Regions from separate parts of the Pseudomonas sp. TH08 genome, predicted to be linked through region 1. Evidence: predicted binding sites of a transcription regulator. Region 1 holds the regulator's gene; each other region holds the start of a gene.

The links. Region 1 encodes FliA, which starts transcription of late flagellar genes. Its sites were predicted from a motif close to CTAAAGTTTNNNNNNNNNNNGCCGNTAA; they were not measured.
Region 2: a site for FliA is predicted at 6,190-6,217, ahead of JFT91_RS19100 (methyl-accepting chemotaxis protein). Genes of this name have one in related genera too.
Region 3: a site for FliA is predicted at 3,285-3,312, ahead of JFT91_RS18865 (methyl-accepting chemotaxis protein). Genes of this name have one in related genera too.

The regions. Positions count from the first base shown of each region.
Region 1 is NZ_JAEKEE010000006.1:222,953-232,747, forward strand. Features, by position in the region: gene JFT91_RS27360 (chemotaxis protein CheA) at 1-1,412, opposite strand, end outside; gene JFT91_RS27365 (protein phosphatase CheZ) at 1,467-2,255, opposite strand; gene JFT91_RS27370 (chemotaxis response regulator CheY) at 2,274-2,645, opposite strand; gene fliA (RNA polymerase sigma factor FliA) at 2,812-3,552, opposite strand; gene fleN (flagellar synthesis regulator FleN) at 3,549-4,379, opposite strand; gene flhF (flagellar biosynthesis GTPase FlhF) at 4,496-5,836, opposite strand; gene flhA (flagellar biosynthesis protein FlhA) at 5,848-7,977, opposite strand; gene JFT91_RS30030 (immunoglobulin-like domain-containing protein) at 8,174-9,795, opposite strand, start outside.
Region 2 is NZ_JAEKEE010000004.1:430,895-440,689, reverse strand. Features, by position in the region: gene glgA (glycogen synthase GlgA) at 1-227, opposite strand, end outside; gene JFT91_RS19120 (D-2-hydroxyacid dehydrogenase family protein) at 827-1,780, opposite strand; gene JFT91_RS19115 (alpha/beta fold hydrolase) at 1,794-2,840, opposite strand; gene JFT91_RS19110 (VTT domain-containing protein) at 2,927-3,361, opposite strand; gene JFT91_RS19105 (DUF411 domain-containing protein) at 3,361-3,807, opposite strand; gene JFT91_RS19100 (methyl-accepting chemotaxis protein) at 4,131-6,122, opposite strand; gene JFT91_RS19095 (hypothetical protein) at 6,504-7,031, shown strand; gene JFT91_RS19090 (GNAT family N-acetyltransferase) at 7,090-8,034, opposite strand; gene JFT91_RS19085 (phenylacetate--CoA ligase family protein) at 8,012-9,322, opposite strand; gene JFT91_RS19080 (aldehyde dehydrogenase family protein) at 9,369-9,795, opposite strand, start outside.
Region 3 is NZ_JAEKEE010000004.1:374,880-384,674, reverse strand. Features, by position in the region: gene JFT91_RS18875 (ATP/GTP-binding protein) at 289-813, opposite strand; gene pnuC (nicotinamide riboside transporter PnuC) at 810-1,373, opposite strand; gene JFT91_RS18865 (methyl-accepting chemotaxis protein) at 1,523-3,157, opposite strand; gene JFT91_RS18860 (undecaprenyl-diphosphate phosphatase) at 3,463-4,293, shown strand; gene JFT91_RS18855 (DUF1294 domain-containing protein) at 4,290-4,718, shown strand; gene JFT91_RS18850 (MmcQ/YjbR family DNA-binding protein) at 4,835-5,194, opposite strand; gene JFT91_RS18845 (LysR substrate-binding domain-containing protein) at 5,191-6,099, opposite strand; gene JFT91_RS18840 (FMN-dependent NADH-azoreductase) at 6,227-6,838, shown strand; gene JFT91_RS18835 (alpha/beta hydrolase family protein) at 7,075-8,112, shown strand; gene JFT91_RS18830 (MFS transporter) at 8,249-9,436, opposite strand; gene JFT91_RS18825 (ABC-F family ATPase) at 9,678-9,795, opposite strand, start outside.

The sequences.
Region 1 (9,795 bases):
TCGACAAGGTTTTTGTCGAGGTCGGTTTCTTCGCCCACCAGTTCCAGGTTGATCTCTTTCTTGAGCTGACGCGCGAGGTCGCGAACCAGACGCGGGAAGCGCCCGAAGACCTTCTTGATCGGCTGCATCCGCGTCTTCATCACCGCGGTTTGCAGGTCAGCCGTGACCACGTCGAGGTTCGACACGGCCTTTTGCATGGCTTCATCGCCGCTGTTGAGGCCCAGGCGCACCAGACGGTTACGCACCAGCACCAACTCGCCAACCATGTTCATGATTTCGTCGAGACGTGCAGTGTCGACGCGCACGGTGGTTTCCGCTTCGCTCGCCGGTTTTTCCGGTGGCGGAGTCGCGGGAGCACGGGCCGGAGCCGGTGCCGCCGCGGCAGCCGGTTTTGGCGCCTCGGCTTTTGGCTCGGGCTTGGCTGCAGGTTTTGGCGCAGCAGCAGCCGGCGCTTTGGCGGCTGGCGTCGCCACGGCAGAGGTACTGCCCACGGCGGCGGTGCCCACTTCAGTGAACTTGCCTTTGCCGTGCAATTCGTCGAGCAGCGATTCGAATTCGTGATCGCTGATCAGATCGCTGCCGGCCGCCGCTGCAACCGGTGCGGCTGGCGCAGGCGCCGAGGCAATGGCCGACTCCAGCGCATCAACGGCAAAGTTGCCCTTGCCATGCAACTGATCGAGCAGTGCTTCGAATTCGTCGTCGGTGATGTCGGAGCTGTCACCCTTGGCCGGTGCCGCAGGTGCTGGCGCGGCTGGCGCAACAGCGTCCACCGCGAACTGGCCTTTGCCGTGCAACTGATCGAGCAACGACTCGAACTCGGCATCGGTGATTTCATCGCTGGCCGCGCCATCGGCAGCCTGCGCAGGTGCAGCGGCTGCCGGGGCTTCAGCTTGCGCCTTGACGGCATTCAGCGAGTCCAGCAGTTGTTCAAATTCGTTATCGGTGATGTCGCCCGAATCGCCTTCGACGACCAGCTCTTCGATCATCTCGGCCACCGGCGATGCCGGGGCTTCATCCGCCGATTGCGGTTCGGCCAGACGCGCCAGGGCGGCCAGCAGTTCCGGGGTAGCGGCGGTGATAGGCGCACGTTCACGGACTTCGCTGAACATGCTGTTCACCGCGTCCAGTGCTTCGAGGACAACGTCCATCAGTTCTGCATCAACGCGACGCTCACCCTTACGGAGGATGTCGAACACGTTTTCGGCGATGTGACAGCACTCCACCAGCTCATTGAGCTGAAGGAAGCCGGCGCCCCCTTTTACAGTGTGGAAACCGCGAAAAATTGCGTTGAGCAGATCTGCGTCATCCGGGCGGCTTTCCAGCTCGACCAGTTGCTCTGACAGTTGCTCAAGAATCTCGCCGGCCTCAACCAGGAAATCCTGAAGGATCTCTTCATCGGCGCCGAAGCTCATTAATGGGGTGCTCCTACAGGTCTAAAAACCCAAAAAACCTACAATTCCAAAACTCTAGAATCCAAGGCTGGATAACAAATCGTCCACATCGTCCTGACCGGACACAACGTCTTCTCGTTTATCGGCATGAATCTGCGGACCTTCACCCTGCGAGAGATGTTTTTGTGGATCTTTTTCTGCAAGCATCGCCGCACGGTCATGTTCGATGCCCGCAAAGCGGTCCACCTGACTGGCCATGAGCACAAGCTTGAGCAAATTACTTTCGACTTCGGTGACCAGTTGGGTCACACGCTTGATCACCTGACCGGTCAGATCCTGGTAATCCTGGGCCAGCAGGATGTCGTTGAGATTGCTCGACACCGCACGGTTGTCCGTGCTGCTGCGCGACAGAAAACCGTCGACCCGGCGCGCCAGTTCGCGGAACTCTTCAGCCCCGACCTCGCGACGCATGAAGCGACCCCAATCGGCGCTCAAGGTCTGGGCTTCATCAGCCAGACTGTTGACCACCGGCGTGGCGCTTTCCACCAGATCCATGGTGCGGTTGGCCGCGGCCTCTGTCAGCTTGACCACATAGCCCAGGCGTTCGGTGGCGTCGGTGATTTGCGACACTTCCTCGGCCTGCGGCATGTTCGGATCGATCTGGAAGTTGACGATCGCACTGTGCAGTTCACGTGTGAGCTTGCCGACTTCCTGATACAGGCCGCGGTCACGGGTCTGATTGAGCTCATGGATCAGTTGCACAGCGTCGCCGAACCTGCCTTTTTCAAGGCTCTCGACCAGTTCGACCGCGTGTTTTTTCAGGGTCGACTCGAAATCGCCCTGTGAAGATTCGTTATGCTCCATAGCTCCCCCGCGCGTTCATCAGCCGATGCGTTCGAAAATCTTCTCGATTTTGTCTTTCAACGCCTGAGCCGTGAAAGGTTTGACGACGTAGCCGTTTACACCGGCCTGAGCGGCTTCAATGATCTGCTCGCGCTTGGCTTCAGCGGTCACCATCAGTACGGGCAGATGCTTGAGTTTTTCATCGGCACGCACGTGGCGCAGCAGGTCGATACCGGTCATGCCCGGCATGTTCCAGTCTGTTACCAGAAAGTCGATGCTTCCGCTGTTGAGCACCGGAATGGCGGTAGTGCCATCGTCGGCCTCGACGGTATTGGTGAACCCAAGATCCCGCAGCAGGTTCTTGATGATCCGCCGCATCGTTGAGAAGTCATCAACGATGAGGATTTTCATGTCTTTGTTCAATTCGACCTCCAAGCAGTCTTAAACGCGCCCAGCACCTGGACGCGCCACTTCAATCAATCGGCGCAGCACTCGAAGACTGTCTGGAGCACAACAGAGCAAGACCGGTGCCGTTCATCACCGCACCAGCCTCGTTCGCAGTGTCCCCACACTGCCTTCAGCGCGCTCGCCACTCCCCCAAACGCCCCCGCAAGCGGGCCGCGCACTGGCTGTGTAACTGGCTGACCCGCGATTCACTGACGCCAAGGACTTCACCGATCTCCTTGAGGTTCAGCTCTTCGTCGTAGTACAGCGCCAACACCAGTCGCTCACGCTCCGGCAAATTGGCAATCGCGTCCGCCAGCGCCGCCTGGAAGCGTTCATCTTCCAGATCGCGTGACGGCTCAAGATGAGCACTCGCGCCATCCTCGTGCAGCCCTTCGTGTTCGCCGTCCTGCAACAGGTCGTCGAAACTGAAGAGGCGGCTGCCCAAGGTGTCATTCAAAATCCCGTAGTAATCGTCGAGACTCAATTGGAGTTCGGCCGCAACCTCGTGATCTTTAGCATCACGGCCGGTTTTAGCTTCAATTGCACGAATCGCGTCACTGACCATACGGGTATTGCGGTGAACCGAGCGTGGCGCCCAGTCCCCTTTGCGCACTTCGTCGAGCATCGCGCCGCGGATTCGAATGCCCGCGTACGTTTCGAAACTGGCGCCTTTGCTGGCGTCATATTTGGTCGAGACTTCGAGCAGGCCGATCATCCCGGCCTGGATCAGGTCTTCGACCTGCACACTCGCCGGCAACCGTGCCAGCAAGTGATAGGCAATGCGTTTGACCAGCGGCGCGTAACGCTCGATCAGCTCGTACTGAGCGTCACGTGCCGACTTTTTGTAGTAATTCATACCGCTAGCGGTCATAGCACGGGCCCTGCCGTTTGCTGCACGAGACGCTCGACGAAAAACTCGAGATGGCCGCGCGGGTTGGCGGGCAGCGGCCAGGTGTCGACCTTTTGCGCAATCGCCTTGAACGCCAGCGCGCACTTGGAACGCGGGAAGGCTTCATACACCGCGCGCTGCTTCTGCACTGCCTTGCGCACGCTTTCGTCGTAAGGCACGGCGCCGACGTATTGTAGAGCGACGTCGAGGAAGCGATCCGTGACCTTGGTCAACTTGGCGAACAGGTTGCGACCTTCTTGCGGGCTCTGCGCCATGTTGGCGAGAACGCGGAAGCGGTTCATGCCGTAATCGCGGTTGAGCAATTTGATCAGCGCGTAGGCGTCGGTGATCGAAGTCGGCTCATCGCACACCACCAGCAACACTTCCTGGGCGGCGCGGACAAAACTGACTACCGAGTCACCAATACCCGCAGCGGTGTCGATCACCAGCACGTCGAGATTGTCGCCGATGTCGCTGAACGCCTGAATCAGGCCAGCGTGTTGCGCAGGGCTCAGGTGCACCATGCTCTGGGTGCCGGAGGCAGCCGGCACAATGCGAATCCCGCCGGGCCCCTGCAACAGGACGTCGCGCAGTTCGCAGCGGCCTTCAATGACGTCGGCCAGCGTGCGTTTAGGGGTTAACCCCAGCAGAACGTCGACGTTCGCCAGTCCCAGGTCGGCGTCCAGCAACATGACCCGACGGCCAAGCTCTGCCAGCGCCAGGGACAAGTTCACTGACACGTTAGTCTTGCCGACGCCACCTTTGCCGCCGGTCACCGCGATCACCTGTACGGGATGCATGCTGCCCATGTTATTTCTTTACCTTGTCTTGCATAGACGGAGGCCACATTACTGGCTGCGCGTTCACAACCTGAACAATGCATGGCAGACCATCGATGTAGGTACAAAAACTGTTCATGAATACCTCAGCCTACCTGCTTGGTCGGGCTGTGATAGATATCAGCGAACATGTCAGCCATGGCTTCTTCGCTGGGTTCTTCCTGCATTTGCACGCTGACGGCGCGGCTGACCAATTGATGACGGCGCGGCAGATGCAGATCATCCGGAATCCGTGGGCCATCGGTCAGGTACGCGACCGGCAATTCATGACTGATCGCCAGGCTCAACACTTCGCCAAGGCTGGCCGTTTCATCCAGTTTAGTCAGGATGCACCCGGCGAGCCCGCAACGCTTGTAACTGTGATAAGCGGCGGTTAGAACCTGTTTCTGGCTGGTGGTTGCCAGCACGAGATAATTTTTTGCACGGATGCCACGTCCGGCCAGACTTTCGAGCTGCATGCGCAGGGCCGGATCGCTGGCTTGCAGGCCGGCGGTATCGATCAGCACCACGCGCTTGCGCAGCAGTGGATCCAGCGCTTGCACCAGCGACTGGCCCGGATCGACATGGGTCACCGGCACATTGAGGATGCGGCCCAGAGTCTTGAGTTGTTCCTGCGCGCCGATGCGGAAGCTGTCCATGCTCACCAGCGCGACATTCTGCGCGCCGTACTTGAGCACGTAACGTGCCGCGAGCTTGGCCAGCGTGGTGGTCTTGCCCATGCCGGCAGGGCCGACCATGGCAATCACACCGCCCTCTTCCAGCGGCTCGACTTCCGGTACGGCAATCATCCGCGCCAGGTGCGCGAGCAGCATGCGCCAGGCCTGACGGGGTTCTTCGATATCGGTAATCATCGACAGCAAGTCGCGCGACAACGGCCCGGACAGACCGATGCGTTGCAGACGGCGATACAGATTGGCTTGCGCCGGACGGCTGCCTTGCAGCTGATTCCAGGCCAGGGTGCCGAGCTGAACTTCCATCAGCTCGCGCAGGCTGTTCAATTCAAAACGCATCGAATCCAGTGCACGTGGATCCACGCCGCCGGAGGACTGCGCAGGCGCCGGAGCTGGACGCGCCGGGGCGGCGTAGGTCGGTTCGCTCAACGGTTCGGCAGCGGTCAGCGGCAGGCCAGCGGTCAACGGCAGCCCGGCAAAGATCTGGCGATTGCTATTGCCGTCGGCTTCGCCGCGCAGGCTCAACTCGGCCTGGGCGGTAACGATGCGCGACTGCGTCTTGCGCAGTTCGTCTTCGAGTTCCATGTTCGGAACCCGTGGCGCGAGCGCCGACAATTTGTAATCCAGTGCCGCCGTCAACTCGACACCGCCGGCAATGCGGCGATTGCCAATGATGGCGGCATCAGCGCCCAGCTCATCACGAACCAGCTTCATGGCCTGACGCATATCGGCGGCAAAGAAACGCTTAACTTGCATAAACCACTACCTCAGCCGTTGGGCCCTACTGTCGCAACGATGGTCACTTGCTTGTTGTCCGGTATTTCCTGGTAGGCCAGCACGTGCAGTCCAGGGACTGCGAGGCGGCCAAAGCGCGAGAGCATCGCGCGCACCGGGCCTGCTACCAACAGGATCACCGGCTGACCTTGCATTTCCTGACGCTGCGCCGCTTCGATGAGCGAACGTTGCAGCTTCTCGGCCATGCTTGGCTCCAGCAGAACACCCTCTTCCGAGCCTTGTCCTGCCTTCTGCAGACTATTGAGCAATATTTGTTCCAACCTTGGCTCCAAGGTGATCACAGGCAGCTCGGACTCAGTGCCTACAATGCTTTGGACGATGGCGCGCGATACGCCGACCCGCACAGCGGCCACCAACGCGGCGGTATCTTGACTCTTGGCGGCGTTGTTGGCGATGGCTTCGGCAATGCTGCGAATGTCGCGTACCGGCACGTGTTCGGCCAGCAGCGCTTGCAGCACTTTGAGCAGTTGCGACAGCGAAACCACGCCCGGCACCAGCTCTTCCGCCAATTTCGGCGAGCTTTTGGCCAGCAATTGCATGAGTTGCTGCACTTCTTCGTGGCCGATCAGCTCGCTGGAGTGCTTGTACAGAATCTGGTTCAAGTGCGTCGCGACCACGGTGCTGGCATCCACCACCGTGTAACCGAGCGATTGTGCCTGCGCCCGCTGGCTGATTTCGATCCACACCGCTTCCAGGCCGAAAGCCGGATCTTTGGCGTTGATACCGTTGAGCGTGCCGTAGACCTGGCCCGGGTTGATCGCCAGCTCTCGATCCGGGTAGATCTCGGCTTCGGCGAGGATCACGCCCATCAGGGTCAGACGATAAGCGCTCGGCGCCAGATCGAGGTTGTCGCGGATGTGCACGGTTGGCATCAGGAAGCCCAGATCCTGCGAGAGCTTCTTGCGCACGCCCTTGATCCGCGCGAGCAATTGCCCACCCTGATTGCGGTCCACCAGCGGGATCAGGCGATAGCCGACTTCGAGGCCGATCATGTCGATCGGCGTCACGTCATCCCAGCCAAGCTCTTTGGTTTCCATGGCGCGGGCCGGCGATGGCAGCAGTTCCTGCTGGCGCTGAACCTCTTGCAGGGCCTGCACCTTGACGGCGTTTTGCTTCTTCCAGAACAGGTAAGCGCCACCGGCGGCCAGCGCAGCCATGCTCAGGAACGAGAAGTGCGGCATGCCCGGCACCAGGCCCATGACCGCCATCAGACCTGCGGCCACCGCCAGCGCTTTCGGCGAGGCGAACATCTGGCGATTGATCTGCTTGCCCATGTCTTCCGAGCCGGAAGCACGGGTCACCATGATCGCCGCCGCTGTCGATAACAACAGTGATGGCAATTGCGCCACTAAACCGTCACCGATGGTCAGCAAGGCGTAAACCCGACCGGCGTCGCCGAAGCTCATGTTGTGCTGGAAGATACCGACGGCCATACCGCCGATAAGGTTGATGAACAGAATCAGCAGGCCGGCAATCGCATCACCACGGACGAATTTGCTGGCACCGTCCATCGAACCGTAGAACTCGGCCTCTTGGGCAACTTCGGAGCGACGCGCCTTGGCCTGGTTCTGGTCGATCAGGCCGGCATTGAGGTCGGCGTCGATCGCCATTTGTTTGCCGGGCATCGCATCGAGGGTGAAACGTGCGCTCACCTCGGAAATCCGTCCGGCGCCTTTGGTTACCACGACGAAGTTGATGATCATCAGGATCGCGAAGACCACGATACCGACGACGTAGTTACCGCCGATCACCACCTCACCGAAGGCCTGGATCACCTTACCGGCGGCGGCGTGGCCGTCCTGACCGTGGAGCATTACTACCCGCGTCGACGCCACGTTCAAGGCCAGCCGCAGCAACGTCGCGACCAGCAGAATGGTCGGGAACACCGCGAAATCCAGCGGCCGCAAGGCGTACACGCAGACCAGCAGAACGACGATCGACAGCGCAATGTTGAAGGTGAAGAACACGTCCAGCAGGAACGGCGGCACCGGCAACATCATCATCGCCAGCATGACCAGCAGCAACAACGGCACGCCCAGATTGCCTCGACTGAGGTCGGCAATGTTCGAGCGAGCGTTGTTGATTAACTGAGAGCGATCCACCGGTTTTCCCCGTTCCTTTAAAGCAAACTTTTGACGCCCGACACAGGCGCACGGCGGCTATTGCAAGAAGCCTTCCAACTTTTGCGCAGGCAAAAAATCGCAGCCTGCGGCAGCTCAACGGGGTTATCCCGCCCATTGAACTGCCGAAAACGGCGATCACGGCGCGTTCAGTAGCGACACGCCCCTACCTCGGTAACTATGTCGGGAAATACCCCATTGCGCGAGAGCGGGTCGCCCCATCCGTTAAATGTACGTTGCGACTCCCCATGACCCCGTTGCTGACCAGCAACGAGTGTTCGAGTACATAGATGTTCGGGTATGAAAGATTGATCGAAACAAATCGTCCGTAATACAAACCCCGCCCGCCATAAATGGGCGTAACGTCGATAAAGTTGTTATGCAAAATCCCCCATCCCATAGGTTGTCCACCGTTGTCCATGCTGACGGCACCGAACTGTCTGAACCAGGCGGCTGCCTGAGCTGCGGTCATGAACGAGTTGTTTAAAATCAACCTGTGAACATTCATCACCCGCACGGGATAGGAAATCTGTTTTTCATCGGCATCGGTCACAGTGATAGTGGTCGATTGATTACTCAGCCCCGTAACCTTGCCATTGGCATCGACCGATGCGATGCCGGGGTTGGCTGAACGATAGGTGTAAGGTGGCCGGCCACCCGTTGGAACGCGCACCCGCACATTGTTGGCGACCTCGCGTTCGCGTAATCCATAAGCGGTGCCACCCAACAATTTCCAGCCATTCAAAAGCATCAGTTGAGTATCAATCGCCAATGCTTCAGTGACCTTGACGGTATACCGCGCCACTGGAAGCATCAGCGCCGTCTCCTCGTTGTCCATACTGCCCAGTGCGATTTTGCAAGTCACCTCACAGGTAGACAGATCCTTGAGTGCATAGAACCAGCCTCGCGCGGCCTTAACGCTGATGCCCTGAGAGATTTCTTCGGCAGTCAGCGCGGTGCCGGGACGCAATAGCAAAGGATCAACGCCCTCGCTGGCGACCGTGATCCACACTCGCTGCCCGACCTCGGCGACAGGCAACGGCGGCTTGACCACGCACGTGAGGTCAGTCTGGATGATTCTCAGATCGATAAACGGCACCGCTCCTGCTTCAACAATATGCGGGCGGGTCAAGACGGGATCCCTGTCGCTGATTGTTTTGACCGTCAATATCAAAGGCCTGGACAGAATAGTCTTGCCATTCCTGATCAGCTCAAAGTTGATTTCTACCTGTGCCCCACGATTTTCCGCAATGAATGACGGCCTCAGTGAAAAAAATGCAACGTTGTCAGCATTCAACGATTGAGCAGTGAATGTCGGAGAGCCCTCACCCGGCGCCCCCTTGACCAGCAGGCGCACTTGGTCTCCCGGGCGTGGACTGGCCACATGTACACGCGCTCGGGCACCGCCATTATTTTCCAGCGGGTCAAGTACGCCATCAGGCGCACGGCGTACAGTCGGCGGCTGCAACGATTGCGCCGGGTCTCCGATGTACAACTCGAGAAGCGCGGATGACTGTGGCAGATCTTCTGGCCGCTCGATCCACCAAAGCAGACTGAAAAACTGCTCCCGATAGAACTCGATAGCCTCGCCACCCAGCCAGAACTCCAGATCCTTGCCTACCCTTGAGTGCTCAATCGGTAAGCGGTCCCGAAATACCACCCCGCCTGCATCCCCTCGCCCCTCCAAATGCACCACGTCTCCCAAACGGGTATAGGAAGCCGCCGCGACCTGGATATCCGTTCCATACGGCACATGCGCGGGATTGAGCACACCATCGATGACGCCAATCACAACCGGCG
Region 2 (9,795 bases), on a different contig from region 1:
GGCAGAGCGGCAGAGACGTCGCCCAAGCCACCGGTCTTGACCAGATCGGCGATTTCCGACGTCACGAACAACACTTTTTTCTTGTTGGGATTCTGACTTGCTACTGGTGTCAGGGTCTTGGTGCCGGGGACGTTGATCGCTCGGCTGCCGGGAACGCTGACGGTGCTCGATTCGCCTGTCGACTGTTGAGCACGCTCTCCCTGAATATCCAATGCCGCACTGATCATATGAATCTCCCGTGTCGTTGATCTGATTCTTGTCTTGAACAAACCCTGTCCATGACCACGTCCTGTGGCCGGGCGCAAACGCGCCACGCATCGGTGAGCAAATGCTACCCAACACGCTTAAGCAGAATGGGTGGTTGGGCCGTTGCAAGGATTGCACCAGCCGCTTTGGCCCCGCCTTTCAGATGACCCGCCGCTTCACGCAAAAGTTTCGACTTTTTTTCCGCGATGTGACCGGCAGGTCATGTCCCCGAAAAATCAGTCTAGGCCAGATCCTAGAGCGGGCGAGCGCAAATGGGTAAATTGTTCGACAATCGGTTTGCCGTTAACGGAAACCTTGGTTTGCTGGGGCAAACGCACCGACGAAGTGCAGGTTTTTTTGGGGGAGTGGATCAAAACGGTGACCGGGCGGTCACGTTTTCGTGCTAGCAGGAAGAGCGCTTGCACTGTTGTGGTGCGAACACTTTGTTAAAGGGGTGACCCTTGCCAATGTAGGAGCTGCCGCAGGCTGCGATCCTTAGATCCTGTTTTTAAATCATGATCAAAGGATCGCAGCGTGCCGCAGCTCCTACAGGGGGCAGTTCAGTGAGCGAGTGCGAATTTCAGTTCAGCTGGCGAAGCGTATTGCCGGCCGACCAGGCCTGAATATCCTCGATCATCTGCGAAAAGAACTGCTCATAGTTCTGCCGACTGACATACCCCACGTGCGGCGTCGCCAATACGTTGTCGAGCGTGCGAAACGGGTGCATGGCCGGCAACGGCTCGTGCTCGAACACGTCCAGCGCGGCGCCAGCGATCTGTTGTTTCTGCAAGGCTTTGATCAACGCCGCTTCGTCAACGATCGGCCCGCGTGCCGTGTTGACCAGCAGCGCCGTCGGTTTCATCCAGGCCAAGGCCTGCGCATCGACCAGGCCGCGACTGCGCTCGCTCAGCACCAGATGCACTGACAGCACATCGGACTGCTCAAACAGTGCCTGCTTGCTGACATAGGTCACGCTAGCCTGTTCGGCCCGCTCAGCCGTGAGGTTTTCACTCCAGGCGATCACCCGCATGCCGAAGACCTGCCCGAACTGTGCGACTTTCTGGCCGATGCTGCCAAGGCCAAGGATGCCCAGCGTCCGGCCATGCAGATCAGCGCCCAGGCCTTGCTGCCACTGACCCGCGCGCAGGGCATTGGCCTCGTTCACCAGATTGCGTGTGGCGGCCATGATCAGTGCCCAGGTCAGTTCCGGCGCGGCGTGCTTGTAGCTGTCAGTGCCGCAGACCTGAATGCCGAGCGTTGCCGCCGCTTGCATGTCCAGCGCCGCGTTACGCATGCCACCCGTGACCAGCAGCTTGAGGTTGGGCAATCGCTTGAGCAGGTCTTCGTCGAACCGCGTGCGTTCACGCATCACGCAAATCACCTGATAGCGGCCCAGGCGCTCGGCCAGGGTGGCGTTGTCCGCCGGGTAATCATGCTCGAACGTCACTTCACCGAGGCTGTCGAGCACCGACCAGTCGACCACGTCGCGGGCTACGTCCTGCCAGTCATCGATCACTGCAATCTGCACCGCCATCAGCTTCACCTCATCAACGAAAGGGATTGGTTGTGCTCAGCCAGCCGAGCAGGGCTTTGTGAAACTGCGCGGGCTCTTCCATCTGCGGCGCATGGCCCATGCCGGGAAATTCCACCAACGTGGACTGCGGGATCAGCTTGGCCACTTGTTTGCCGAGCACCGCATAGTGGCCGATTTTCGCTTTCACCTCAGGTGGCGCGAGGTCCTTGCCAATGGCTGTAGTGTCGGAAGTACCGATCAGCAACAGGGTCGGCATCTTCAGGTCCTTGAACTCGTAGTACACCGGCTGGGTGAAAATCATGTCGTAGATCAATGCAGAATTCCACGCCACTTGAGTCTTGCCCGGGCCTTTGCTGAGGCCGGCGAGCATGTCGACCCAGCGATCGAATTCAGGCTTCCAGCGGCCGTCGTAATACGTTGTGCGTTCGTAGTCGCGAATACCCTGAGCGCTGACTTTCAATTCACGCTGATACCACTGATCCACCGTGCGGTAAGGCACGCCGAGGGCTTTCCAGTCTTCGAGGCCGATCGGGTTGACCAGTGCCAGTTGCTCGACTTGCTCGGGGAACAGCAGCGCATAACGGGTGGCGAGCATGCCGCCGGTGGAATGGCCGAGCAGGGTGGCTTTCTGGATGCCCAGCGCTTTGAGCAACTGCTGGGTGTTGGTTGCCAGTTGCTGGAAGCTGTATTGATAGTTGTCCGGTTTGCTGGAGGTGCAGAAACCGATCTGATCCGGCGCTATCACCCGGTAGCCCGCTTCGCTCAAAGCCTTGATCGAACTGTCCCAGGTTGCTGCGCAAAAATTCTTGCCATGCATCAGCACCACGGTGCGACCGTTGGCCTTGCCGTGCGCCGCGACGTCCATGTAACCCATCTGCAGGGATTTACCCTGGGACTGAAAGGCGAAGTGTTTAAGGGTGTAAGGGTATTCGAAGCCTTGCAGTTCCGGGCCGTACGCCGGGCCCTCTGCGGGCGCCGCCTCGGTGGCGGCATGAGCGAACAGCGGCAGGGCAGCGCTGAGGAACAGGCCGGGCAGCCAGCGGGAAAGCGTGACGGTCATAAGGGCAAACTCCATGGAAATCGGCCGATGCTGGAACGGCTGGATTAGGGCGACGTTAAACACAGGCAATGTTGCAGGTTGATCGTTCAACCGAGCCAGCCGAGGGTCAGCATCGCCAGTACCGCATAACGCGCGCCTTTGGCGAAGGTGACGATCAACAGGAAACGCCCGAGTGGTTCACGCATCACGCCGGCAATCAAGGTCAACGGATCGCCGATCACAGGCAGCCAACTGAGCAGCAACGACCAATGCCCGTAACGCTCATAGTGCTTGCGCGCGCTGGCCATGTGTTTGTGGCTGACTGGAAACCAGCGCCGCTCCTGAAATCTTTCGATGCCTCGGCCCAGCCACCAGTTGACCAGCGAGCCGAGCACATTGCCCAGCGTTGCCACGCCGAGCAGGCCCCACAGCCAGTAACGGTCGCTGACGATCAAACCGACCAGCAACGCTTCCGACTGCAGCGGCAACAGGGTCGCCGCACCGAACGCGGCAACGAACAGCCCTGTGTAGGCAGCGCCGATCAATGGGCCGGGTAGTCCGCCACCACCACATCCGCGCCGTCTTTCTTCAGGCCGATGACCTGATAGGCGTCACTCATGCCGTCCATTTCCATGCCCGGCGAGCCCATCGGCATGCCCGGGGCGGCAACGCCCAGCAGATCGTCGCGTTTGCTCAATGCCAGCACCTGTTCTGCGGGAACGTGGCCTTCGACGAATTTGCCATTGATGATTGCGGTGTGGCACGACGCCAGGCGCGGCGGTACGCCATGTTGTTGCTTGAAGCTGCTCATGTCGGCTTCGATGTGGTCTTCGACTTTGAAACCGTTGGCTTCGAGGTGGCTGATCCACTTTTTGCAGCAACCGCAATTGGCATCGCGGTGGACTTCGATGGGGATCAGGTCGGCCGCTTGAGCCAGGGAGGAGATGAACAGGGCGCTCAGGGCGACCAGACGCAAATGGGTTCGCATGACGGGTTCTCGACTCGGTTGGCGGTCAAAAAAGAACGCATTTTGACCGGTTTTTCCTGCCTGGCATCAACGGAGTGTTTCCAGTTGCTACAAGACAGACTGCCAGAATGATCGTAGATCAACGCTGACAAATAACTGAGCGCAAGATGACAAATCTGTCAGGCGGCCACGAATGACGATTGCGTGAACGCCGTGGGACCTTGTGGGAGCGGGCTTGCCCGCGATGGCGGCAGGTCAGTCAATGACGATGTGTCTGACCGGGCCCCATCGCTGGCAAGCCAGCTCCCACAGGGGTTATCTGATTGGCAAAAAAACTGCATCAATCAACTGACTTTGAAGCGGCCCATGATCGCGCTCACTCGGCTGTTGGCTTCCAGCAACTGGCGGGTGTTGAGCTCGCTGGCCTGGCCGCTCTGCACCAGTTCATCGACCATGTGGCGGATCTGCACCATGCTGCGGTTGATTTCTTCGGTTACCGCGCTTTGCTGTTCGGCCGCCGTCGCTATTTGCGTGCTGAGGCTGTTGATGTGGCTGACCGAACCGGCCATTTCATCCAGACCGGAATTGACCCGTGCGGTCGCGTCGGCCGCCGACTGGCAACTGGCCTGGGTGTTTTCCATGGCTGCAACCGACGAGCTCACGCCTTGGGTCAGGCGCGTCAACATCTCATTGATTTCTGAAGTGCTGGCCTGGGTGCGGGCGGCGAGGGCGCGAACCTCATCGGCGACCACGGCAAAACCGCGACCTTGTTCACCGGCGCGTGCCGCTTCAATCGCCGCGTTGAGTGCCAGTAGATTGGTCTGGCCGGCAATGGCGCCGATCACCCCGAGAATCTCGGTAATGCGCTGGGCGTCCTGTTGCATGTTTTCGACTTTGTGTGTGGCACTGGCCACTTCATCAATCAGCGCCACGACGCTATTGGTGGCTTCGCCGACGACCACTCGCGAACGGTCGGCGTTTTCGTTGGCACGCTGAGTGAACGCTGCGGTTTCGGCGGCGTTCTGCGCAACGCTGTCCGCCGTCGAGCTCATCTCGGTGATGGCCGTCACGGTCTGATCGGTTTCCGAAGCATGGCGCAGCAGAATCTGGCTGGTGTGCGCCGACGTGCGTTGCAGGTTGTCGAGGCTCGACGCCATGGCACCGGTGGCCTGGGTGACTTCGCCGATCATGTTTTGCAAGTAGGTGATGAAGGTGTTGATCGAATGGCCGATCGCACCGAGTTCATCTTCAGCACGGATGGTGATCCGTTTGGTGAGGTCGGCATCGCCGCTGGAGAGCAAATCGATGTTGGCCTTGAGTGCTTTCATGCGCTGAACCAACTGGCGAATCGCGTAGACCTGCAACAGCACCAGCAGGATCACCAGCGGAATCTGCAACAGGCTCAAGGTGCTCAGCACGTCATCGCGTTGCGCTGTGAGCATTTTGGTCGGCAGGGCCGTGGCAAGGAACCACGGTGTGCCTTCGATCGGACGCATGAAGAAGGTGCTGGCTTCACCGTTGTTGTCGAACTCGACGCGTTGCGCTTGATCGCGGTTTTGCAGGCCGGTTTTGATCTGGCTGGCGAACGTCGAGCTGCCGGCGAGTTCGTTGATGTTTTTCAACACGATCGGACCGCTGATGCGCGAACTGTTGCTGATGATCTTGCCGTCGGCCTCGACGATGAGCATTTCGGCGTTGAGGTCTTTTTCCTTGCGCGCCACCAGGTCATTGAAAAAGCCCAGGGTCACGTCAATGGTCGAAACGCCCCAGGCGCTGCCGTTTTTCTGAATGGCCATGGCGCAGTTGGTGCGTGGCTCGGCGCTGGCGTCATCTTTATAGGCCGCGGCCCAGGCGCACTGACCGCGAGGCGTGGCCATGCCGCCCTTGTACCAGCTCTGGTCGTAATAGTTGGGCGCCGCGTCACTGTTCCAGAAGGTGTTGACCGCCAGTTTGCCCGAGGCGTCACGGTGCCAGAAGGTGCTGAACTTGTTGCGCCCGGCTTCACGCTGGCCGGGCAAAGGCCAGATCCCGCCACCAAAAACCTTCAACTCGCCGTACTGATCCACCAGCCCCGGCAATACCGTGTCGATGGCTGCGCTGTCGAGTAGCGGGATGGTCTGAGTGATGCTGCGTTGCTGCGACTGAACCTTGTTCAGCTCGCCCTGAATCTGCTCGGCGACTTCGGCGATACGGTTAAGCACTACCTGCTCTTCGGTATGCCGCAGTTTGGGCGCAACCAGTTGACTGATACCGACCACGGTCAGCACCGACAACAGCAAGATGAACAGAACCAGAAACAGCGTGTAGCGAGCCTGAATGGTGCGGAATGCGGGCATGGAGACCGGTCCTTGAGCTGCGATTCTTATTAGGGGCGGGGGATAAAACAGTGCGGGTATCCCTAACGTATCGTCGCCGTTGAAAGAAGCTTTAGGTACTGGCGTACTAAAAATACGCGTACCGACGATTGGTCAGTATCGGGTCTGATACAGGTAGCCTCTCGGGCTCGTCCGTTAGAGCAAACGGTCTATTGAAAGATTTTCGATCAAGGGCGTACAGACCAGCATTTATGGGCGTTTGTCTGTTTGTATCGAGAATGTACAAGAATTGTAAAAAAGTGCACCAAAAGGGTTGGTGCTATCAGTTGGCCGGTAGATACTCCGCGCTATTCACGTTGTTCAACAAGGACATTCAATGCACATTTCACAGGGAGTCCGCGCATGACTATCGGCATTGTCGGCCAATGGCAAAGCAAGGCAGGGGTTCTGGTGCGCGACACTGGCGCGAAAAAGCAGGTTGCGCAAAGTGTCAAGGTGCAGCAGATGCTCACCAAGGTCGGCACCGATCCCAACGCCATCAATACCGCCGAAATGGACAAGCAAGGCCTGCGCAAGAACATCAAGGGCTTTGATCCTACGAACGTCTCGGTAAAACAGATGGGCAACCTCAGCGCCATGTTGCGCAGCCGAGGGCTGATCTCCGAGATCACGTCTTTCACGCTGATGAATGCCGGCGACAAATTCGACCGTTTCGGCGTAACCAAAGACGTTGATGTTAAATTCAACGCACTGGAGTATTTCGCGACTCAGCTCGATGCGATCCAGAACAATGGCCTCAATGGCAACGCTTACGGGAAAGCCCTGATCCCTGAGTACAAAAAAGCCATCTACGTCCTGCAGAACCTCAAGACGTACGGTGAAGGCAACGCGGCGAAACCGGTCGACCAAGGCGTCAAAGCCAAGGCTTGAGACTTCAATGTGGCCCGCTCGACATTGAGCGGGCCGTTGTCGAATGACGGCACTGCGTTCAATCGCGCGATGGCGGTGTCTCGATCAAGTGATTGGCAAGTTCCTGTTGGGCCTGATCGTGCAATTGCTGCATGTGCGGGCAGGCTAACGCCAGCTCGCGCAACCGGTAACCGCGGTGAAACAGCGCCAGCCATCCCCCCCCTTTACCTTCCATGGGTGCCAGCCCGGTAAAGATAAAGCCAATGGCGTTCAGCCTGTTCAGGTCCCAGGCAAAGTGCCGCGACAGTCGCAGGCGAAGTGAAATCAGCCATTGCCGAGGTAGTTCGCTTAGTTCTTTGAGCAGCCCGGTCCGCAGCTTTTTCAGCCGCATGTCATAACGATCAGCGTGTTTTTCCAGCTGAATGGCCGCGCCATGCCAACGAAATGTCTGCTTCTTTGTGCCGAACACCCGACATAACTGCTGCATGAAATCCCGGTAAGCGGCAGGCCAGATCTGCCGAGGCAAGGGGCGCTGGCGGCCGTCGACGGCATAACAGCCCAGGACTATCGATTCCGGCACCGCGCTGCCGAACGGCGAAGGGACGTAGTCCGGCAGTAATCCGGTGTTATGAAAGTCGAGGTTGATTGCCATCCGCTGCGTGTACGGATGGTGGGTGACCTGTTTGATCAATACGCTCTGACAGCCCAATGCCTGTGCATGGGTCAACAAATGCTGGCTCAGACGGGTAGCAACGTTTTGTCCTCGGGTATTCGGGTGAACCACGCTCAAAGCCAGTTCGGCCGTGCGCGCGTTTGTTTCGCGGAACAGCGTGGCGTGCCCGCAAATGTCCTCACCGACCACGGCAACCAGCGAGTGCCAACGCTTGTCGGCGTGGTTCTGGCTGATCATGTGTGGCAGATACACATGGGGCTGCACATAAAGGTCGCCGTACACCTTACGAAACAGTTGGCTGACGGCCGTGGCATCGCTGTCACGGTAGTTACGCAGAATCAGCGCTTTCATAGGGCACCTCCTTGTGACGGTGTTCATAGCAGCGCAAATCCAGCACACGCAAGCATTTGCCCGAGCGGGCGTGGCGTGGCAGATCTTCATGGGTGCAGCACTCGACTAGCAGGTTTAGCTGGTGATCCGCCTGTAATTGCGTGATCAACGGGTACTGTTCAATCAGTCCCGCCTCCAGGTCCCGGTTGACATCGCCCACGGCGGCGGATCGCGCGCTTGGCACCCATTTCAGGCTCAACACATCCTTGTTCCCGTCCTGTTCGATCAGCAGTTGCCAGTCGTCACTGTTGGCGGTGTGCTGGATCAACACGCCGATTTCCTCCGGCATCAGCGACAAAATCCCCAGCCGAACCCGTTGGCTGCCAGCACTGCGGCCCTTGAGTGCGAACTTGCGCCGGGCGCTGCCGACGGGTTCTCGCCAGCAGGCGCGGTCGCCCACCGGGTAGCGAATCAACGGCATCAACCGACGATGCAGACTGGTGATCACCAGCAAACCGGTGTGGTCACAGGCATCGATCACTGCGCCGGAATGTTCGTCGATGATTTCCACCAGGATGTGTTCGGCATGCATTCGATGCTCGCCTTCGGCGCAGTCGCGCTGACTGCTACCGATGAAACCGGCATCGACACTGGCATAGCCGATGGAGGCAATGCGCGCGTTGGGGAACGCCAGTTCGAGTAACTGGCGCTGCGAGTCGAACAGGCTTTCACCGCCGTAAAGCAGGCTGTCGACCACAGGCAGCGTCTGCTCCTGACGTTTGAGCCAGGCCGCGAACGTCAACAGATGTGCAGGCAGGCCCGCCAGCACATTGATCCCATGCTGCACGATGGATTGCGCCAGAACAGCGGAGTCGACATTGCCGGTAAAGGGGAACTCGGTAATCTCTACGGCAACATGGGCCAGTGCGTCGTGGACGAACAGGAAGCTGGCATACAGGTCACCGGCAAAAAATAGATTGGCGACTCGGTCACCGGGCTGGAATTGCCAATTCAGACTTTTGCCGAATTCACCGACCAATGAACGCCATTCATCTTGCGTATATACAGAAAGTTTTCCAGCGCTGGTTGAACCGCCGGTTTTAAATACCAATGCCTGTGCCACAGCACCGGTCAAAACTGGCCATTTGTTTAACGTCTGACTGTTTTGCCAATATTCAGCAGGTTCAATCAGCGGCAGTTCAGTCAATGCGGTAATTTTTTTCGAAACGTCAACTAAGTGTTCGTGGTAATACGGCGAATGTTGACGAGCGAAGTTGATCAACTCGTTCAGTTGTTCGGAAGTTTTCACAATGTTCACCATTTTTATCGTGGTCTGGTTGAACTCGCCGCACGTATCAAGTGCGTGAATCAATCAGGATCGGCGTCTTGCCGCTGTGTCTGTTTCGGGTGAAGTGCTCGACGGCACAGACTTCAACTTCCAGGTGTAACAGTCCGGTTTCGATCACCGTGGTCAGTGTCGGGTAACGGGACAACCGCAACTGTGCGTCGGCCGCTTCCAGCTCGCTTCGCAGACTCATGCGTTCCAGGCCATCGGGGGCATGCTCGAGCAGCAACTGAAACGGCACCTGCAGGTGTTCTGCCAGTTCGCTCAATGAAATGAAGTCGGTGCCGATGCGTATCAGCTTGCCGTGGCGTTGCAGCAGTTCGAAGCGCGGCGAGAGGAGTCCGCAGGCGCAGGGGCCGGAAATCCAGCGTCCCGTGTCGCCAACCTCATAACGCCGAACGTTTTGTGCCTCCCGTGCGATAGACGTAAACAGCAAG
Region 3 (9,795 bases), on a different contig from region 1:
AAAGCTGTGCCGCTTTTTAAAATGGTTTAAGTTTCAATGAGTTATACGAATGGAACGCGTGACTGATACACAAGCTGTTTCAAGATTGAAACACGCCGGGTGTCCCCATCCTGTCTATCGGCTGAACAATGCTCTGGAACGAGGGTTTGCGGGGGTGTGTTTCAGCGGTGTAACAAGGGCACGATCAAAGCGATCAATCCCTTGAAACGGGCCCTTTGCACGCGGGGAGGTGTTTCAGGAACGGACACTTTGCCCCCAAAACCGGGTAAACAGGCCCACAAAGACTGGTTATTGCGCGAGCAGTGCTTCGACCGCTGCAAAGGCTCGCGCCTGGCGTTCAGCCCAATTGCCTTGAATGATCTTGAAGGGCTGGTCATGGCGTTCCAGCCATTCCCGCGTAGCCTGATAAAACGCCAGACGTTGCTCCAGATCCGGTTGGCAGCGCTGCCCGTCGTCGGTCCAGTCGATCTGCTCCGGCGACAACAAAAGGTGCAGGTCGTAGTGGCGCGCCAGCAGTTCGGGTTCCAGCCAGTCCGGGCAGTCGCCGAACAACGTCTGGCTCCAGAGCATATTGCTCAGCAGGTGGGTGTCGAGAATCAGCAGCGCCGGCTGTTGTGCACGTGCCTGATCTTCCCATTGCAGCTGACCACGGGCGATTTCGGGGATGTCCGCCAGGCAGGTATCGCGAGGGTTCTGCTCGATGAACCTGCGCACGTACTCGTCTACTCGCACACCGCCGAACCGTTTCTGCAAACCCGCCGCCAGCCAGCTCTTGCCGGTGGATTCAGGCCCGGTGAGCACCACCACTTTCATGTGCGCAGCGCCGGGTCGGCGCGCCATTCGCGCCAGCCTTGCACGGCGATCAGGGTGAACAAGGCGTACAAGGCTGCCGTCAGGTAGAGGTCCTTATAGATGAACAGACCGACAAAGATCACATCGAGTACAAACCACAACGCCCAGCATTGCAGGCGCTTCTGCGCCATCCACAACTGCGCAACCAGGCTGAAAGCCGTCAGCGCCGCGTCCAGCCACGGCTGCGCGGCATCGGTCCAGTGCGCCATGGCGGCGCCCAACAGCACGCTGCCAACAGCGCCGACGCTGAGGCCGAGCAGGATCGATCGCTGATCCAGACGCGTGACTTCACGGCCGTCTTGCATCGTCCCGGCGCGCGTCCATTGCCACCAGCCATAGACTTGCAGCGCGGCGTAGATCACTTGCAGCAACATGTCCGAATACAGTTTCACTTCAAAGAAGACCCAGCTGTAGAGCAGCACCATGACCAGCCCGATCGGCCAGCACCATGGATTCTGTTTGACCGTCAGCCAGACGGCGATCACACCGAGAGCGGCCGCAAACAGTTCTAGCCCGGACATGTGGGTTCCTTGGGGGAAGTGAAAAGGGAGCGGATTGTACCCAGAAAACCTGCAGGAGTGAGCCTGCTCGCGATGGCGGTGGGTCAGCCACTCTTGGTTGGCTGACACGACGCCATCTCCAGCAGGCTCACTCCTATGGTAGGGCGGTGCTAGACGCGGAACTGGCGCAGGAGGCCGTTGAGTTGTTCACTCAACTGGCCGAGTCGCACGCTAGCGGCACTCGACTGCTCGGCTGCGATGGCCGTGCTGTGTGACAGACCGGCGGCCTGGGTCACGTTCTGATTGATGTCCTCGACCACATGCGCCTGTTGCAGCGTGGCGCTGGCGATCGACGCATTCAGACCATTGAGGTTGCGCAATGCCTGTCCGATCGCGCTGAGGCTGGCACCGGCCAACCCGGCCTGTTCGATGGTCAGTTGCGACGCCTTGCTGCTGTCGCCGATAACTTTCACGGCAGCTTCGGAGTGATTTTGCAGGCGCTCGATCATCGACTGGATCTCGGCCGTCGATTTCTGCGTACGTTGCGCCAGCAGGCGCACTTCATCGGCGACCACGGCGAAACCGCGACCCTGTTCACCGGCCCGCGCCGCTTCGATGGCCGCGTTAAGGGCGAGCAGGTTGGTCTGTTCGGCAATCGAACGAATGACCTCCAGGACGCTGCCGATCTGCGTGCTCTCGGCGGCGAGGGTGCGGATCACCTCGACAGCTTGATCAATGGTGCCCGAGAGTTTGTCGATCTGTTGCAGACTGCCGTCAATGTTGATCTGGCCTTGTTGCGCCTGTGCTTCGGCGTCGCGCATTTCGGCAGCCGCGTGCTCGGCGTTCTTCGCGACATCCTGAACGCCGTAAGTCACTTCGTTGATCGCTGTGGCAACCAGCTCCATCTGTTGCGATTGCTGCTGGCTGCGTTGTTGCGCTTGCGAAGCATCGTTGCCCAGTTCGCTGGAGGATTGACCGAGCGCGCTGGCAGACACCTGCAATTCACCGATCACCCGGCGCAACTTGGCAGTGAAACCGTTGAAGTGATGAGCCAATTCGGTGACTTCATCCTTGCCGTGGGTATCGAGGCTGCGGGTCAGGTCGCTCTCGCCGCTGGCGATGTTGGCCATGGCGTTCACGGTTTCCTGTAACGGGCGCACGATACTGCGTGCGATCAAGATTACCAGCAGCGCCATGATCACCGCGATCACCAAACCGATGACCGAAGCATTGATCACCTGACCTTTGAATTCGGCCTGCACATCATCGACGTAGACGCCGGAGCCGAGCACCCAACCCCAAGGTTCGAACAACTTCACATACGAGGTCTTGGCCACCGGCTCACTGGCGCCGGGTTTCGGCCAACGGTAATCGACCATACCGGCGCCTTTGGCTTTGGCGATGGCGACCATCTCGTTGAACACCGCAAAGCCATCCGGGTCACGGATCGCCGAGAGATTCTGGCCTTCGAGCTTTGGATTGGTCGGGTGCATGACCATCACGGGCGTGAGGTCGTTGATCCAGAAGTAATCGCTCTGGTCATAGCGCAGGCCGCGAATCGCTGTCAGCGCTTGTTTTTGTGCCGCTTCTTTGCTCAGCGTACCGGCGGTTTCGAGGTCGTGGTAGTAGGTCAGCAAACCGCTGGCGGTCTGCACCACATGCTGGGTTTTCTGGGCTTTGGCGCGATACAGGTCATCGTGGATCTGCTTGAGCATCAACACGCCCAAGGTCAACAACATGACCATTGCCACAATCAAAATGAGCCACAAGCGTCGGCTGATCGACACACTGCGCAAGCTGTTCATAACGCTGTCACTCCGGATTCTTTTTCTTGTAATAAACGACCGCCAGCATCCAACCACGATTTTGTGAGCGGGCATACGCGACCCAAGTCGTATAACGCGGCAGCGCTGTCAAGGCTTGTCTGTTAGGATTTCGGCCCCGCGCATGAAAACCTGAATCGAAGTTGATATTTCACGGAATTTTGACTGTTTCGTGTAGATCCTGTGTGCGCGGAATCGGTACAGCCATACACAGCTACGCTGATCGCAGTGAACGTTAGAAAAATACTATCGGAGCATGCCCGCGCGCATCGCTCTTTGGGGGATTGATGGATCTTTGGACCGCCTTGCAGGCACTGATACTTGGAGTTGTAGAGGGGCTGACGGAGTTTTTGCCCATTTCCAGTACCGGACACCAGATCATTGTTGCCGACTTGCTCAATTTCGGCGGCGAACGGGCCATGGCGTTCAACATCATTATTCAACTCGGCGCGATTCTCGCGGTGATCTGGGAGTTTCGCCGCAAGATTCTCGACGTGGTAAAGGGCCTGCCGACGCAGCCCAGTGCACGGCGTTTTACCGCCAATCTGCTGATCGCGTTCTTGCCGGCGGTAGTGTTGGGGGTGATTTTTGCCGACCTGATCCACCAATACCTGTTCAATCCGATCACGGTCGCGGCCGCGCTGGTGGTTGGCGGCGTCATCATGTTGTGGGCAGAAAAGCGTCAGCATGCCGTGCACGCCGAAACGGTCGATGAAATCACCTGGAAAGACGCGCTTAAAGTCGGTTTTGCGCAATGTCTGGCAATGATTCCGGGCACCTCGCGCTCCGGTTCGACGATCATCGGCGGTTTACTGTTCGGTCTGTCGCGTAAAACCGCCACCGAGTTCTCGTTCTTCCTCGCCATGCCAACCATGGTCGGTGCGGCAGTGTATTCGGGCTACAAGTACCGCCACCTGTTTGTGCCAGCGGATTTCCCGGTATTCGCCATCGGTTTCGTCACCGCGTTTATCTTCGCCATGATCGCTGTGCGCGGCTTGCTCAAGTTCATCGCCACCCACAGCTACGCGGCGTTTGCCTGGTACCGGATCGTCTTCGGTCTGGTGATTCTGGCGACCTGGCAGTTCGGCTGGATCGACTGGTCGGCAGCCAAGCCATGAGTGACTCCCGCGCACGCCGCCCTGAGGGCCGGCCATCGAGTGGCAACATCCAGCATTTGAAGTTGAAACTGGTGGTGTTGCTGATCATCTGTGCGTTGCCGTTGTTCGGCTCGCTGTCGATGTGGTTGCGCGGGATCTCGCTGGTGCCATTGGCGGGGTACGGCATCGTCAGTGTGCTGGCGTTTTTTCTCTACTGGGCAGATAAACGCAAGGCCCGCGCCGATGCCTGGCGCACGCCGGAGAACATCCTTCATGCCGTGGAACTGGCCGGCGGCTGGCCGGGCGCGCTGATCGCCCAGCAAGTGTTCCGGCACAAGACGCGCAAGGTGTCGTTTCAGGTTCTGTTCTGGGTGATCGTCCTGTTGCATCAGGTGTTTTGGATCGACCAGCTGTTCCTCCGGTTGAACCTGCTGAACCTGTTCTAACCCACACCAAATTCCCCTGTAGGAGTGAGCCTGCTCGCGATAGCGAATTGTCAGTCGACAACTTGTTAGCTGATCCACCGTTATCGCGAGCAGGCTCACTCCTACAGGGAACGGGGTTACAGCAATAGAGCGATTTGAGTTTTCTTCGGCAACTTGCTCACCACCAACTGATGCGAACGCTGCAACAATTCGCGCAATTCCTCGGCCGCCAGCGGGTAGGGCGGATGCATGATGATCCACTGCGCCCGCGCCAGATACGGCGCCGGATGAATGCCCGGACGGTCGCAATGACCGAGAAACAGATCCTTGTCGACCTTGAACGCCAGTGAGTCGCCGCGCAAACCCTGCAAGGCAAACATCTTGTTGCCGGCAATCGAAAATACCCGCACGCCACCCCACTTATAGTCTTCCCGAGCACCCGGCAATGCCAGGCAGAAGGCGGCCACATCGGCCTCGCTCATCTTTGCCATTTTCATAACAGTCGTTCCCCACAGGCATTAAACGATTCGACCAGATGATCGATCCACGCGCGCACCGCCGGCATCACCCCGCGTCGATGCGGATACACCGCTTGCAGCCAGCCACCGGGCAACGACCATTCGGGCAGCAATTGCACCAGTGTGCCGTTTTGTAGTTCCTCTTCGCAGTACATCATCGGCAGCAAGGTGAAACCCAGCCCTGCCAGCACACAGGCCTTGCGTACGATAAAGTCATCAACGCCGAGCCGCGCCTCCATGCTTAACTCGAAACTTTTGCTCTGCTGGTCGAGCAAGCGTACGTGTACCAGACGATCCGCTTCCAGCGCACCGAGTACCGGCAGGTTTCTCAAGTCCTGCGGATGGTTGATCGTTTGACCCTGGATAAACGCCGGGCTGGCCACCACCACCGTTTGCGCCTGGCGCAGGCGTCGGGTCACCAGCAGAGGGTCTTCATCGCCCTGTTCGCGTACACGCAGGGCAACGTCGAAACCCTCGGCGACCAGATCCACCCGGCGGTTGAGCAGCACGACTTCCAGTTGCACCTGAGGGAATTTACCAAGGAAGCTACTGATGATCGTCGACAGGAGTTCTTGGGCAAGGCCTGTCGGGCAAGACACCCGCAAACGCCCGCGCGGCGCACTGGACATGCTGGCCACCGCTTCATCAGCCATCTCGGCTTCCAGCAGCATCGCCTGGCAATGGCGCAAATAACGCTCACCCACGGCAGTCAGGTTGAGTTGTCGCGTGGTGCGCTGCAACAAGCGTGCGCCCAGGCGTTCTTCCAGTTCGGCAATCCGTCGTGACAACCGTGACTTGGGAATGCCGAGCAATCGCCCGGCTGCCGTAAAGCCGCCGGCTTCGACGACTTTGGCGAAGTAGTAGAGGTCGTTGAGGTCTTGCATGGTGTTATCCAGCTGTTCTATCAATGGGACAAACTATCGCATTGTCGGCGGCTAATCAGCTATTGGTTTCTTGCGTAGGATTGTCTCCATTCCGTCGCCACCGGCGATTCCTTCCAGGAGATTCCACATGAAACTGCTGCATATCGATTCGAGCATTCTGGGCGACAACTCGGCTTCCCGTCAGCTGAGCAGCCAAGTCGTCAAAGCCTGGCAAGTCGCTGAGCCGAGCGCTGTAGTGACTTACCGCGACCTCGCCGCTGATGCCATCAGCCACTTCTCGTCGACCACTCTGGTGGCCGCCGGCACTACTGCAGAACTGCGCAACGCTGCGCAACAGCACGAAGCCGAGCTGAGCGCTTCGACCCTGGCCGAGTTCATCGCTGCCGACGCCGTGGTCATTGCTGCACCGATGTACAACTTCACCGTACCGACCCAACTCAAGGCCTGGATCGATCGCGTTGCCGTTGCAGGTCAAACCTTCCGTTACACCGAAGCCGGCCCTGAAGGCCTGTGCGGCGGCAAGAAAGTGGTGATCGTCTCCACCTCCGGCGGTATCCATGCCGGTCAGGCCAGCGGTATCGCCCACGAAGAATACCTGAAGCTGGTTCTGGGCTTCCTCGGCATCACCGACATCGAAATTGTCCGTGCCGAAGGCCTGGCGTATGGCGACGAAGTGCGTAACAACGCGATGACCGCAGCTCAGGCAAAGATCAGCGAGCAATTGTTCGCCGCTGCGTAAGGCTTGCGTAAAAAACAGCTGAGGTTCAGGTAACGCCCAAAAAACTCTGTATTCTGGTTCTGCAAGGGCCAAATATGGAGTTTTTTGTTTCCGACTGTTACATAATCTGGCCCGGGTTATGCAGTCAAACGATCAACGTCTGAAGGCATTGTCGTACCGGAACACCGAATCCCCGGCGTTTCTGGCCCGCAACGCAACGGATCTTTCGATTGAGTAACAACAGGGTGGGGCATCCCATGATGCGTCTTTGTGCAACGTTACTGATTTGCCTGCTGGGCAGCATGAATTCAGTGCAAGCTGCGCCGGGGCGTCATCCTGTCTGGAGCGTCGGTTACCACGAAATGACCTTCCTTGATCCACTCGACCTGCAACCGATGCGCGCCATCGCGTTCTATCCTTCCAGTGATCGCGAGCACATGAGCCTTCTCGAGGGATATTCGGTGGAGGCGGGTGAGGATACCAAGGTCGCTATCGGCCGCTTTCCAATGCTGATGCTTTCGCATGGCAACACCGGCACGCCATTGGCCTTGCACGACCTCGCCACTTCGCTGGCCCGCAAAGGTTTTGTCGTTGTGGCGGTGATTCACCCCGGCGACAACTCCAAGGATCACAGCCGGCTCGGCACTTTGAGCAATCTCTATGGGCGACCGATCCAGATTTCCGAAGCCATTACCGCAACCTTGGGCGACCGCATGCTGGCGCCGTACGTCAACGCCGAACAAGTCGGCGTGATCGGCTATTCCGCAGGTGGCGAGACAGCACTGATTCTGTCTGGCGCGCAGCCGGATCTGGATCGTCTGCGTCGTTACTGCCAGGAACGCCCGGATGATCGTGACGCCTGCAACACCCAGGGCGAACTCATCGTTGACCGTGATGACCTTCAGCCCGTTGCCGATCCGCGCGTTCACGCCTTGCTGCTGATGGCGCCGTTGAGCCTGAAATTCGGCCGTCATACGTTGGCCGATGTGCATGTGCCGGTGCTGCTCTACAGCGGCGACGGCGACAAATTGGTTGCCTTCGATAAAAACGCCGCCGCCCTGGCGCGCAAGCTGCCGACGGCGCCAGACTTCAAATTGCTGGCGGGGGCAGGGCACTTCGTGTTCATGGCGCCGTGCAACGAAGAGCAGATCATCGCCATGCCAGCGTTGTGCACCGATGCCGACGGCGTCGATCGCGAGGACATCCACCGCAACCTCATTTCCGAAGCCGGGCGCTTTTTCTCCCATGCGCTGGGCCAACCAACGCGCGCCGGCATGCAGACTGCCGACCAATAACCTGACCCCACAAACACCGCTAGTCCGCTAATGTAGGAGTGAGCCTGCTCGCGATAGCGGAGTGTCAGTCGACATTTCCTTCACTGATACTCCGCTATCGCGAGCAGGCTCACTCCTACAAGGATTTCGCCAGACCTCAGGTCTTGGCGCGGCGTCTGAGCAGCAGGGTCAGCCCCAAGCCGATCACTGACAACAGCGCCGCACAGAAGAAAATCCACGAATAGCCCAGATTCAACGCCACTGCGCCCATCAATGGCCCGGCAATCGCCAGCGCCAGATCAAAGAACACCGCATAAGCGCCCAGGCCTGAGCCGCGACTGGAACTCGGCACCTGTTTGATCGCCTCGACCCCGAGCGCCGGGTACACCAACGACAACCCGAAGCCCGCCAATCCGGCGCCGATCAGCGCAAACGCGGTTGAGGGCGCCAGCCACAATAGCGTCAGGCCGATGGTCTCGATGGTCATACAGGCGATGGCCGAGTTGAACCCGCCAAATCGGCTGATCGCCGAAATGAACAACAGCCGCGACAGTATGAAACACACGCCGAACACCGTCAGGCAATACGCCGCGCCGCTCCAGCCTCGATTCAGGTAGTACAAAGTGATGAAGGTAGTCAGCGTGCCGTAGCCGATCGAGGCCAGTGTCAGGCTGGCACCGAATGGCGCAATCCGTCCGAACACCGCCCAGAATGGCAGGCGCTCGCCGCGTATCACTGGCACCGAAGGTTTGTTGCGGATCAGCAGCAATGCCCCGGTCGCCAACACAGACAGGGCGATGCCAAGGCTGGTAAAGCCGTAATCAGCCACCATCACTACACCCAAGGGCGCGCCAATCGCAATCGCACCATAAGACGCTATGCCGTTCCAGCCGATGGACTTTGCGGTGTGTTCGACACCGACCTGGCCCATGCACCAACTGATCGTCCCAACGCCTATCAGGCCTTGGGCAACACCCAGCAACAGACGCCCGGCGATCAGAATCAACAGGCTGGTGAGGGGGAAGCTTTGCAGCAGCGTCGAAATCAACGTCAGCACGCCACTTAGCACAATGCCCAGCAAACCATAAACGATTGCCCGTTTGGTGCCGATCGTATCCGACATGCGTCCGGCCATAGGCCGGCTGAGCAGGGTCGCCAGATACTGCGAACCGATCACCAGGCCGGCAATGATCGCACTGAAACCCAGCTGTTCGTGCACGTAACCGGGCAACACCGCAATCGGCAAACCGATGCAGAGGAAGGCAATAAACGTGTAGAAAACGATGGAGACGATCTGCAGGGTGATCGCCATGGAGCTTTGCGGAGGCTGTTGCTGCGCAGACATGAGGACTCGTTCGCGGGCGGCGGTGGGAGAGTTCGCATCATGGCGTGGGTGTCAGATAAAAGAAAGCAGGCTAACGATCAAAAGATCGCAGCCTGCGGCAGCTCCTACAGGAGTTCGCTTTTGATTTTGTAGGAGCTGCCGCAGGCTGCGATCTTTTGATCTTGCCTCTTTAATACAAAAGCCCTGTCACATGGACAGGGCTTCAGCTTGCAGCTAGCCGCTCGAAACTCGGCGCTGCTATTTAGAACACGACGCCTTGGCTACGCAGGTAGTCGTCGTAGGTGCCGCTGAAGTCGGTCACGCCATCCGGGCTCAGCTCGATGATGCGCGTGGCCAGGGACGATACGAACTCACGGTCG